Regions from separate parts of the Streptomyces sp. NPDC048185 genome, predicted to be linked through region 1. Evidence: riboswitches for the same ligand, from Rfam matches in the RefSeq annotation. Region 1 holds a riboswitch; each other region holds the start of a gene.
The links. A riboswitch is a leader RNA that binds a small molecule or an ion and turns the genes downstream of it on or off. The one in region 1 is predicted to bind thiamine pyrophosphate.

Region 1 (3,267 bases):
TCTGCTCCGTGAGGACGGTCTGCTGCGAGAGTGCGGGGGCGGCGCCGAAGCGCCGGGGAGTGAAGGGACGGGCCTCCTCCGGCAGCTCCCCGGTGGTCAGGACGTGCGCCATGACGTCACCGGTGACCGGGGTCAGCAGCACGCCGTTGCGGTAGTGGCCGGTGGCCAGCAGGAGCCCCTCGAGTCCGGTCGGGCCGAGCAGCGGGGCGTTGTCGGGGGAGCCGGGGCGCAGGCCCGCGCGGGTCTCCGTCAGGGGCAGCTCGGTGATGCCGGGGACCAGCTCGTGGGCGTCGCGCAGCAGCTCGTAGACACCGCCCGCGGTCACCGTCGTGTCCCAGCCCAGCTCCTCGCTGGTGGCGCCGACGACCAGCTCGCCGCTCTCCCGGGGCACCAGGTAGAGGGGGTTGCCGCGCACCACGGCCCGCACCGTCCGGCTCAGCAGCGGCCCGTGCGCCCGCGGCATGGTCAGGCGCAGCACCTGGCCCTTCACCGGCCGCACCGCGGGCAGCACGGCCTCCGGCACGCCCGCCAGGCGCCCGCTCAGGCTGCCCCCGGCCAGCACCACTTGCCCGGCCTCCAGCACCGAGCCGCCGGCCGTGACGACGCCGGTCGCCCGGTCCCCGGCGACCGCGAGCCGGTCGGCCCACACCCGGTGGAAGACCACACCCGCGCGCTCGCAGGCGGCCACCAGCGCGCCGGCCAGCCGCCGGGGGTCGATCTGGTGGTCGCCGTCCACCCGCAGCCCCCCGCGCACGCCCGGCGCCAGCATCGGCTCCAGACGCCGGCACTCGCGCCCCGACAGCCACTCGGACTCCAGCCCCGAGCGCTCCTGCAGCGCGTGCAGCTCCCGCAGGTGGGCGCGGTCGTCGGCGTCCAGCGCGACGGCCAGGGTGCCGCAGCGGCGGTAACCGAGGTCGTGGCCCGTCAGGTCGGTCAGCTCGGCGGCGAACTCCGGATAGCGGCGGGCCGAGGCGAGGTTCAGCCCGAGCAGCGTCTGCTCGCCGTAGTGCAGTTCCGTGACGGCGGCCAGCATCCCGGCGGCCACCTGGGCGGCGCCGCCGCCCGGCTCGGGGTCCACGAGAGCCGTGGCGAGCCCGCGCTGCGCGGACCGCCAGGCCGTGACCAGGCCGATGATCCCGCCGCCCACGACGAGGACGTCGGACGTGCGGGGTGGTACGGACGGTGCGATCGATGGGGACGGCATGGGCGTCCAGCCCCTCCCTTCGCCGGCATGACCCGGATCAGGTTCGTACGGTCGGAGGCCGCCAGCCTCCCTCTCAGCCCGGTGCGTCCGGGCTCCCGCGAGTGCTTTACGTTGGCCACCCTAGCCCGCACCACGCCGAACTCGTAAGGGAGCCTCCACCGTGGCCCGTTCGCTCGACGGTCTCGTCCTCGCCCCGGTCGCCGACCAGGCCCCCGGCCAGGTGGGGACCCGCACCCGGTTCACCTACCACGAGGAGGACGGCGAGGTCTGGGCCGAGTACACGGGTGGCGACGTCGTCCGCGGCCGGCTGGTGGGCACCCGCGCGGGCGACCGGCTCGACTTCCGGTACGTACAGCTCAGGACCGACGGCAGCACGTCGTCGGGGCACTGCGTGTCCACGGTCGTCGACCTGCCCGACGGGCGGGTGCGGCTGGAGGAGACCTGGGAATGGGAGTCGCGGCAGGGCAGCGGTACGAGCGTTGTGGAGGAGATCACCGCGCACGAGGACTGACCGGCGAATTGCCGGGTGTCTAAGGTGATCAGGTGAACGAGCAGACGCAGGAGCGGGGAGCGGACGCGGAGCGTCGCGTGGTCGTCGTCGGTGCGGGCATGGCGGGCGTGCAGACCGCGGTCGCCCTGCGCGAACAGGGCTTCACCGGCACCGTTACGCTGATCGGCGCCGAACCCCACCAGCCGTACGACCGCCCCCCGCTGTCCAAGGCCGTCCTGCTCGGCACGGCCGAGGGCTCCGCCTTCGACGTCGACTTCGAGGCGCTCGGCATCGAGCTGCGGCTCGGCTGCGAGGCGCTGCGCCTGCGCCCCGGCGCGCACGTCCTGGACACCTCCGCCGGGCCCGTGCCCTACGACGTCCTCGTCGTCGCGACCGGCGCCGAACCGGTCCGGCTGCCCGGTGCCGAGGGCGTCCCCGGCGTCCACCTGCTGCGCACCCTGGACGACGCCGAGCGGCTGCGCCCGGTGCTGGCCCGGCAGCACGACATCGTGGTCGTCGGCGCGGGCTGGATCGGCGCCGAGTTCGCCACCGCCGCGCGCGAGGCGGGCTGCGCGGTGACCGTCGTGGAGGCCGCCGGCCGGCCGCTCGCCGGCGCGGTGCCCGCCGAGGTCGCCGCCCCCATGACCGCCTGGTACGCCGACGCGGGCGCCGAACTGCGCACCCACGCGCGCGTGGAGCGCGTCGAGCCCGGTCACGTCGTCCTCGACGACGGCTCGCGGCTGCCCGCCGGTGCCGTCGTCGTCGGCATCGGCGCCCGCCCCGCCACCGCCTGGCTCGCCGGTTCCGGCGTCGAGCTCGGCGCGCACGGCGAGATCCTGGCCGACGACCGCCTGCGCACCTCCGTGCCCGACGTCCACGCGGTCGGCGACTGCGCCTCCTTCCCCTCCGGCCGCTACGGCGAGCGCCTGCTCGTCCACCACTGGGACAACGCCCTCCAGGGCCCGCGCACGGTCGCCGCCGACATCGTCGGCGCCGCCACCGGCGAGGCCCCGGCGGTGTACGACCCGGTGCCGTACTTCTGGTCCGAGCAGTTCGGCCGGTTCGTCCAGTACGCGGGCCATCACACGGCCGCGGACACCACGCTGTGGCGCGGCGACCCCTCCGGTGCCGCCTGGACGGTCTGCTGGCTGCGCGACGAGCGGCTGATCGCGCTGCTGGCGGTGGGCCGGCCCCGGGACCTGGCCCAGGGCAGGCGGCTGATCGAGGCGGGCGCCAGGATGGACCCGCGGCTGCTCGCCGACCCCGCGCGGCCGCTCAAGGCGGCGACGGCGTAGTCCGCCGTCGGCGGGTTGGGCCGGGTCCGGCTTCCGACTGTCAGTGCCAGATGGCAGGCTGGAGACGTGACCGAGATTGACGCAAAGATCGATGCTCTCGTACCCGCCTGGCTCACCGTCCCCGACATCGCCGAGATGCTCGGCGTCGAGGTGACCCGCGTGCGGCAGCTGATCAAGGAAGGCCAGCTCATCGCCGTACGCCGTGGCGAGAACCGAGCGCTGCACGTCCCGGCGGCCTTCATCGACGGGGACAAGGTCGTCAAGGGCCTGGTCGGGAC
Region 2 (3,267 bases), on a different contig from region 1:
GATCCGCCCGAACCGCCAGACTCCGTCGACCTCCAGTCCACGCGCGACGATCGCGGCGACGGGGTAGGCGAAGAAGACCGCGAAGAACGCGACGGGGCCGGCCATCAGGGCCAGCCGCGCCGCGCTCCCGCGCCGCCGGGCACCGGTGGCGCGGGCGGCCTTGGTCGCGTCGGTCACTTCAGGAGGAGCGAGGTCCACGACTTGACCCACTGGTCACGGTTGTCGGCGATCTTCTGCGGGTCCAGGGTCTGCGGGTTCTTCGCCTGCGGCCCGTACTTCACGAACTCCGGCGGCACCTGCGCGGCCTCCCGCACCGGGTAGACGAACATGTTCAGCGGCATGTCGTCCTGGAACTTCTTGCTGACCAGGAAGTCCAGCAGCGCCTTGCCGCCCTCGGTGTTCTTCGCGTTGCTCAGCAGGCCCGCGTACTCGACCTGGCGGAAGCAGGTGCCGGTGGCGACGCCCGTGGGCGCGGTGTCCGGCTTCGGGTCGGCGTAGATCACCTCGGCGGGCGGCGAGGAGGCGTAGGAGACGACGAGCGGGCGGTCGCCCTTGGCCTTCTTGCCGCCGGACGAGCCGGAGAACTCCTCGTTGTACGCCTGTTCCCAGCTGTCGACGACCTTGACGCCGTTGGCCTTCAGCTTCTTCCAGTACGCCTCCCAGCCGTCGTCGCCGTACTTGGCGGCGGTGCCCAGCAGGAAGCCGAGACCGGGCGAGGAGCTGCCGGCGTCCTCGGTGACGAGGAGGTTCTTGTACGCGGGCTCGGCGAGGTCGTCGAGGGAGTCGGGCGGGCTCAGCTTGTGCTCGCTGAAGTACGCCTTGTCGTAGTTGACGCAGATGTCACCGGTGTCGACGGGCGTGACGCGGTGCTTGTCCTGGTCGACCCGGTACTCGGGGAGGATCATGTCGGAGCCCTTGGGCTCGTACGACTGGAACAGGCCGTTGTCGAGGGCGCGGGACAGCAGCGTGTTGTCGACGCCGAAGAAGACGTCGCCCTGCGGATTGTCCTTGGTGAGGACGGCCTTGTTGACGGCCTGCCCGGCGTCGCCGTCCTCGAGGACCCGGACCTTGTAGCCGGAGCTCTTCTCGAAGTCCGCGATGACGCTCTTGGACGCGGCCCACGAGTCGTGGCTGACGAGGGTCACGGTTCTGGAGCCGCCGGACCCCTGGTCGTCGCCGTCGGACGACGATCCGCAGGCGGCCAGGCCGCCGACGAGGCCGAGCCCGACGGCCAGGACACTGGCCTTCTTGGTGATGCTCACGGAATTCCTCCTGGGTGACCAGGAGAAGACGCGGCCCCGCCCGGGACCCCTGGCGAGGTTCCCGGGCAGGGCGCAACAGCTCGAGTGATGACCGATCTCCCTACCCAGAATGACCTGGGCCAGGTTCGGAGGGTCTGCGGCCGGTGCCGCACTCTCAGCGCTGTGGCGCTCCCCTGTCGGAATATGAAGATGTCTGAAAATGCGGATGTACGCCGGTCAGATTACCGCTCGCTCGCGGCGAGCTGACCACACGCCCCGTCGATCTCCTGCCCACGAGTGTCCCGGATGGTCACCGGCACACCGTGCGCCTCGATCGCCGCGACGAACGCCTTCTCGTCCTCGGGCCGCGAGGCGGTCCACTTCGAGCCCGGCGTCGGGTTGAGCGGGATGAGGTTGACGTGCACCGGCTTGCCCTTGAGCATCCGCCCGAGCCGGTCGCCGCGCCACGCCTGGTCGTTGATGTCCCGGATCAGCGCGTACTCGATGGACAGCCGGCGTCCGGACTTCGCCGCGTACTCGAACCCCGCGTCGAGCACCTCGCGCACCTGCCAGCGGGTGTTCACGGGGACGAGGGTGTCGCGCAGCTCGTCGTCGGGGGCGTGCAGGGAGATCGCGAGGCGGCACTTGAAGCCCTCGTCGGCGAAGCGGTGGATCGCCGGGACCAGGCCGACCGTGGAGACGGTGATCCCGCGCTGCGACAGCCCCAGTCCGTCGGGCTCGGGGTCGGTGAGCCGGCGGATGGCCCCCACGACACGGTTGTAGTTGGCGAGGGGCTCGCCCATCCCCATGAACACAATGTTGCTCAGCCGCGCCGGCCCGCCGGGAACCTCGCCGTCCCGGAGCGCCCGCATGCCGTCCACGATCTGGTGCACGATCTCGGCGGTGGACAGGTTCCGGTCGAGGCCCGCCTGCCCGGTGGCGCAGAAGGGACAGTTCATGCCGCAGCCGGCCTGGGAGCTGATGCACATGGTGACCCGGTCCGGGTAGCGCATGAGCACGGACTCGACGAGCGTCCCGTCGAACAGCTTCCACAGCGTCTTGCGGGTGGTGCCCTGGTCGGTCGACAGATGCCGGACGACCGACATCAGCTCGGGCAGCAGCGCCTCCCGCAGCCCCTGGCGCGAACCGGCGGGGATGTCGGTCCACTGCTCGGGGTCGTGCGCGTACCGCGCGAAGTAGTGCTGCGAGAGCTGCTTCGCACGGAACGGCTTCTCACCGATCGCGGCGACGGCCTCCTTGCGCTCGGCAGGCGTGAGATCGGCGAGATGCCGCGGCGGCTTCTTGGCTCCGCGCGGGGCGACGAATGTGAGTTCTCCGGGCTTAGGCATGACCTCCCCAGTGTCGCAGATCCAATCGGGTGCCCCGCCGGGCGAGCTGAGCGGAGGTGCGTGGAACATGGCAGGGCTCCCGATCGGCGTGGCGTCGGCCGGCGTGGACGTGGCCGGCGGGTGTCGGCTCACCTGTCTGGGCTTGCCGGACTGCGCGGGCGGTGCGGTCGGCGTGAGGCTGGAGGCCGAACCGCGTCGAGCCGAGGAGTGGTGAGTCCCCACGCCCTGGGTTCAGCTGCCCGTCCTCCAGGAGCGTGCCCATGGCCCGGAACCGCTGTCTGATCCTGAGCTCGCCGTCCGAAGTCTGGGACCTGCTGTCCGACGGCCACCGCTACGGCGAGTGGGTGACGGGGACGCAGCGGATCCTCGCCGCGGACCCGCACTGGCCGGAGGTGGGCGCCCGGCTGAAGGTGCGGGTCGGCGCGGGCGCCGTGACGCTCGACGACACGTGCGTCGTCCGCATCTGCGAGCCGCGCCGCCGCCTGGAACTGGAGGCGAAGGCAGAGCCCTTCGGCGCGGCCCGCATCGCCATGAAGCTGACCCCCTGGGGCGAGCACACCCTCTTCACCCTGGACTGGCACGCGCTCCGGGGCCCCGGCACCCGCATGCACGGGCTGCCCGTGGACTACTTCGTCTCGGTCCGCAACGGCATGATGCTGACGAAGCTGGCCCGGATC
Region 3 (3,267 bases), on a different contig from region 1:
GTGGCGTAACGCTTCGTCAGGTCGCCCGCCTCTGCAGTAACGGTTCTTCAGGTGAGGTGGCCGGTCGTGCGAGGGTGCCCCCGCACGGCCCCGGCCGACTCAGCGCTTGCGGCGGCGGCCCCGTCCACCACGCGCCGGTGCCACGGCACCGGGGTCCCGCGCGCCGGTCCGCCCTGCCGGACGGTCGGCCGAGACGACCAGGGCCGCGAGGGCGGTGGTGACCGGCACGGAGGCCACCAGGCCGATCGATCCCACCAGCGTGCGCACGATCTCCTCCGCGACCAGCTCACTGTTGGCAACCGTCCCCACGCTGCTCTGCGCGATCGAGAACAGCAGCAGCAGCGGCAGCGCGGCGCCCGCGTACGCGAGGACGAGGGTGTTGACGACGGAGGCGATGTGGTCGCGTCCGATGCGGATGCCCGCGCGGTACAGACCGCGCCAGCCCATCGTGCGATTGGCCTCGTGCAGCTCCCAGACCGCCGACGTCTGGGTGACCGTCACGTCGTCGAGGACACCGAGCGAGCCGATGATGACCCCGGCGAGCAGAAGGCCGCTCATGTCGATCGACGGATACAGGCCGTGGATCAGGCCGGTGTTGTCGTCCGTGTTGCCGGTGAGGGCGGCCCACCCGATGAACAGGGACCCCAGGACACCGATCAGCAGCAGCGAGACCAGGGTCCCGAGCACCGCAACGGAGGTTCGCGCCGACAGCCCGTGGCACAGATACAGCGCGATGAGCATGATGGCGCTGGCCCCGGTCACGGCCACGAGCAGCGGGTTCGAGCCCTGGAGGATGGCGGGCAGGATGAAGAAGTTGAGCAGCAGGAAGCTGATGGCCAGCGAGACCAGGGCCATCAGACCCCGCAGCCGGCCGACGACCACGACGGCGAGGGCGAAGATGCCCGCGAGCAGGGCCATCGGGAACCCGCGATCGATGTCGGTCACCGAGTACTGCAGGTCCTTCGGCGCGGAGGGCTCGTAGGCGACCACCACCTTCTGACCCTCGTGCAACTGGCGTGTCTGGTCCGGCTGCACGATCTCCGTGAAGGTGCGGCCCTTGTCCTTGCCGGTGTCGACACGGATCGTCGCCCGCTTGCAGTCGCCGTTCGCCTGCTGCACCGCGGAGGAGCCCTCGGCCGTGGACGTGTCGCCGGTCGGGGGAACGCCGGAGGCGTTGACGGACGTGCAGCTCAGCCTGTCCACCGTGGTGACCGTGGCCTGCTGTGTCTGCCGGTCGAAGCCGACTCCGGTGCGCTCGTGCGGTGGCGCACCGCCCGGCCAGAGCACGGCGAGCCCGACCACCACCGCCGCGGCGAAGGGAATGAGGACCGCCGCGATGACCTTCCGCAGGTGCCGGGAGACGGGCGCCGCGGGGCCGTGACCGTGTCCGTTCGAGTGACCGTGCCCCCCGCTGCCACCGTGTCCGCCGTTGCCGGTGCGCTCCTCACCGGCGGCGTACGGGCCGCCTGGGGCATGGCCTTCCGCTCGCCCGTCGCCTGCTTGCGCGCCCGGGCCGCGGCGAGGTTCGTGCGGCGGGTAGGGAGGGTGCTGGGTCGTGGTCACGGACCGATCATCGCAAGAGAACGAGGGGGGCCCTCTGTTCACCGCGCCCGGATTGACGCTAGCGTGGGGGCACCTTTGTACACGCGGGAGCTCGGAGCACCGGGCTGAGAGGGCGCTGACCTCCGTCCCTGCGATGTTTCACGGGAAACATCACCGAAGTCGAGTGATGTTGCCCACGAGGCGTCGTCAGACGGAAACCGCTGCGTCGACCGCTGAACCTGTTACCGGGTAATGCCGGCGTAGGGAGTAGGTCTCATGACCATCAAGGACGCACGCACGCCTGCCTCCACCCACAACTCCGTCGAGGCGGAGTCCGCGGAGGCCGGGAAGTCCATCGGCTGGCACAAGGCGTACGTCGAGGGCTCGCGCCCCGACCTGCGGGTGCCGGTCCGTCAGGTGCACCTCACCAACGGGCAGTCGGTCACGCTCTACGACACATCGGGCCCGTACACCGATCCACTCGTCGACACAGACGTCCGCAGGGGGCTGCCGCCGCTGCGGGAGAACTGGGTCATCGCCCGCGGCGACACGGAGGAGTACGCGGGCCGCCCCGTCCGTCCCGAGGACGACGGGATCAAGCACACCTCACCGCGCGGTGGCCTGCGCAATCTGGACGCGGTCTTCCCCGGGCGTCCGCGTCAGCCGCGCCGGGGCAGGAACGGCACGGCGGTGACGCAGCTCGCGTACGCACGCCGGGGTGAGATCACGCCCGAGATGGAGTACGTGGCCGTCCGGGAGAACGTCTCGCCGGAGGTGGTCCGTGAGGAGATCGCCGCCGGGCGGGCCGTGCTGCCGGCCAACGTCAACCACCCGGAGATCGAGCCGATGATCATCGGCAAGCGGTTCCTGGTGAAGGTGAACGCCAACATCGGCAACTCGGCGGTGACCTCCTCCATCGAGGAGGAGGTCGAGAAGATGACCTGGGCGACCCGCTGGGGCGCCGACACGGTCATGGACCTGTCCACCGGTCGCAACATCCACACCACCCGCGAGTGGGTGCTCCGCAACTCCCCCGTGCCCATCGGCACCGTGCCGCTCTACCAGGCCCTGGAGAAGGTCGACGGCAGGGCCGAGGACCTGACCTGGGAGGTCTACAAGGACACGGTGATCGAACAGGCCGAGCAGGGCGTGGACTACATGACGGTCCACGCGGGCGTCCGGCTGGCCTACGTACCGCTCACCGCGAACCGCAAGACCGGCATCGTCTCGCGCGGCGGCTCGATCATGGCGGCCTGGTGCCTGGCGCACCACAAGGAGTCGTTCCTGTACGAGAACTTCGAGGAGCTCTGCGAGATCCTCGCCGCGTACGACGTCACGTACTCCCTCGGCGACGGCCTGCGACCGGGATCGATCGCGGACGCCAACGACGAGGCGCAGTTCGCCGAGCTGCGCACGCTCGGGGAACTCAACCGGATCGCCAAGCGTTTCCACGTACAGACCATGATCGAAGGCCCGGGGCACGTCCCGATGCACAAGATCAAGGAGAACATCGACCTTCAGCAGGAGATCTGCGATGAAGCTCCGTTCTATACGCTCGGCCCGCTGACGACGGACGTCGCACCGGCGTACGACCACATCACCTCCGGCATCGGTGCCGCGATGATCGCCTGGTGGGGCACGGCCATGCTCTGCTATGTCACGCCCAAGGAGCACCTGGGCCTGCCCAACCGTGACGACGTCAAGACCGGCGTCATCACCTACAAG

Region 2: it holds a riboswitch for thiamine pyrophosphate, as region 1 does, so the genes downstream of both, ACGF3H_RS25345 (thiamine ABC transporter substrate-binding protein) here and thiO (glycine oxidase ThiO) in region 1, are expected to answer to the same signal.
Region 3: it holds a riboswitch for thiamine pyrophosphate, as region 1 does, so the genes downstream of both, thiC (phosphomethylpyrimidine synthase ThiC) here and thiO (glycine oxidase ThiO) in region 1, are expected to answer to the same signal.

What each region holds. Positions count from the first base shown of each region.
Region 1 is NZ_JBIDAN010000001.1:364,018-367,284, reverse strand. Features, by position in the region: gene thiO (glycine oxidase ThiO) at 1-1,204, opposite strand, end outside; TPP riboswitch at 1,202-1,313, opposite strand; gene ACGF3H_RS01680 (hypothetical protein) at 1,365-1,715, shown strand; gene ACGF3H_RS01675 (FAD-dependent oxidoreductase) at 1,748-2,989, shown strand; gene ACGF3H_RS01670 (Rv2175c family DNA-binding protein) at 3,056-3,267, shown strand, end outside.
Region 2 is NZ_JBIDAN010000009.1:120,935-124,201, forward strand. Features, by position in the region: gene ACGF3H_RS25340 (iron ABC transporter permease) at 1-105, opposite strand, end outside; gene ACGF3H_RS25345 (thiamine ABC transporter substrate-binding protein) at 174-1,262, opposite strand; TPP riboswitch at 1,342-1,447, opposite strand; gene rlmN (23S rRNA (adenine(2503)-C(2))-methyltransferase RlmN) at 1,484-2,590, opposite strand; gene ACGF3H_RS25355 (hypothetical protein) at 2,658-2,804, shown strand; gene ACGF3H_RS25360 (SRPBCC family protein) at 2,851-3,267, shown strand, end outside.
Region 3 is NZ_JBIDAN010000003.1:236,798-240,064, reverse strand. Features, by position in the region: gene ACGF3H_RS11595 (YibE/F family protein) at 100-1,563, opposite strand; TPP riboswitch at 1,637-1,826, shown strand; gene thiC (phosphomethylpyrimidine synthase ThiC) at 1,819-3,267, shown strand, end outside.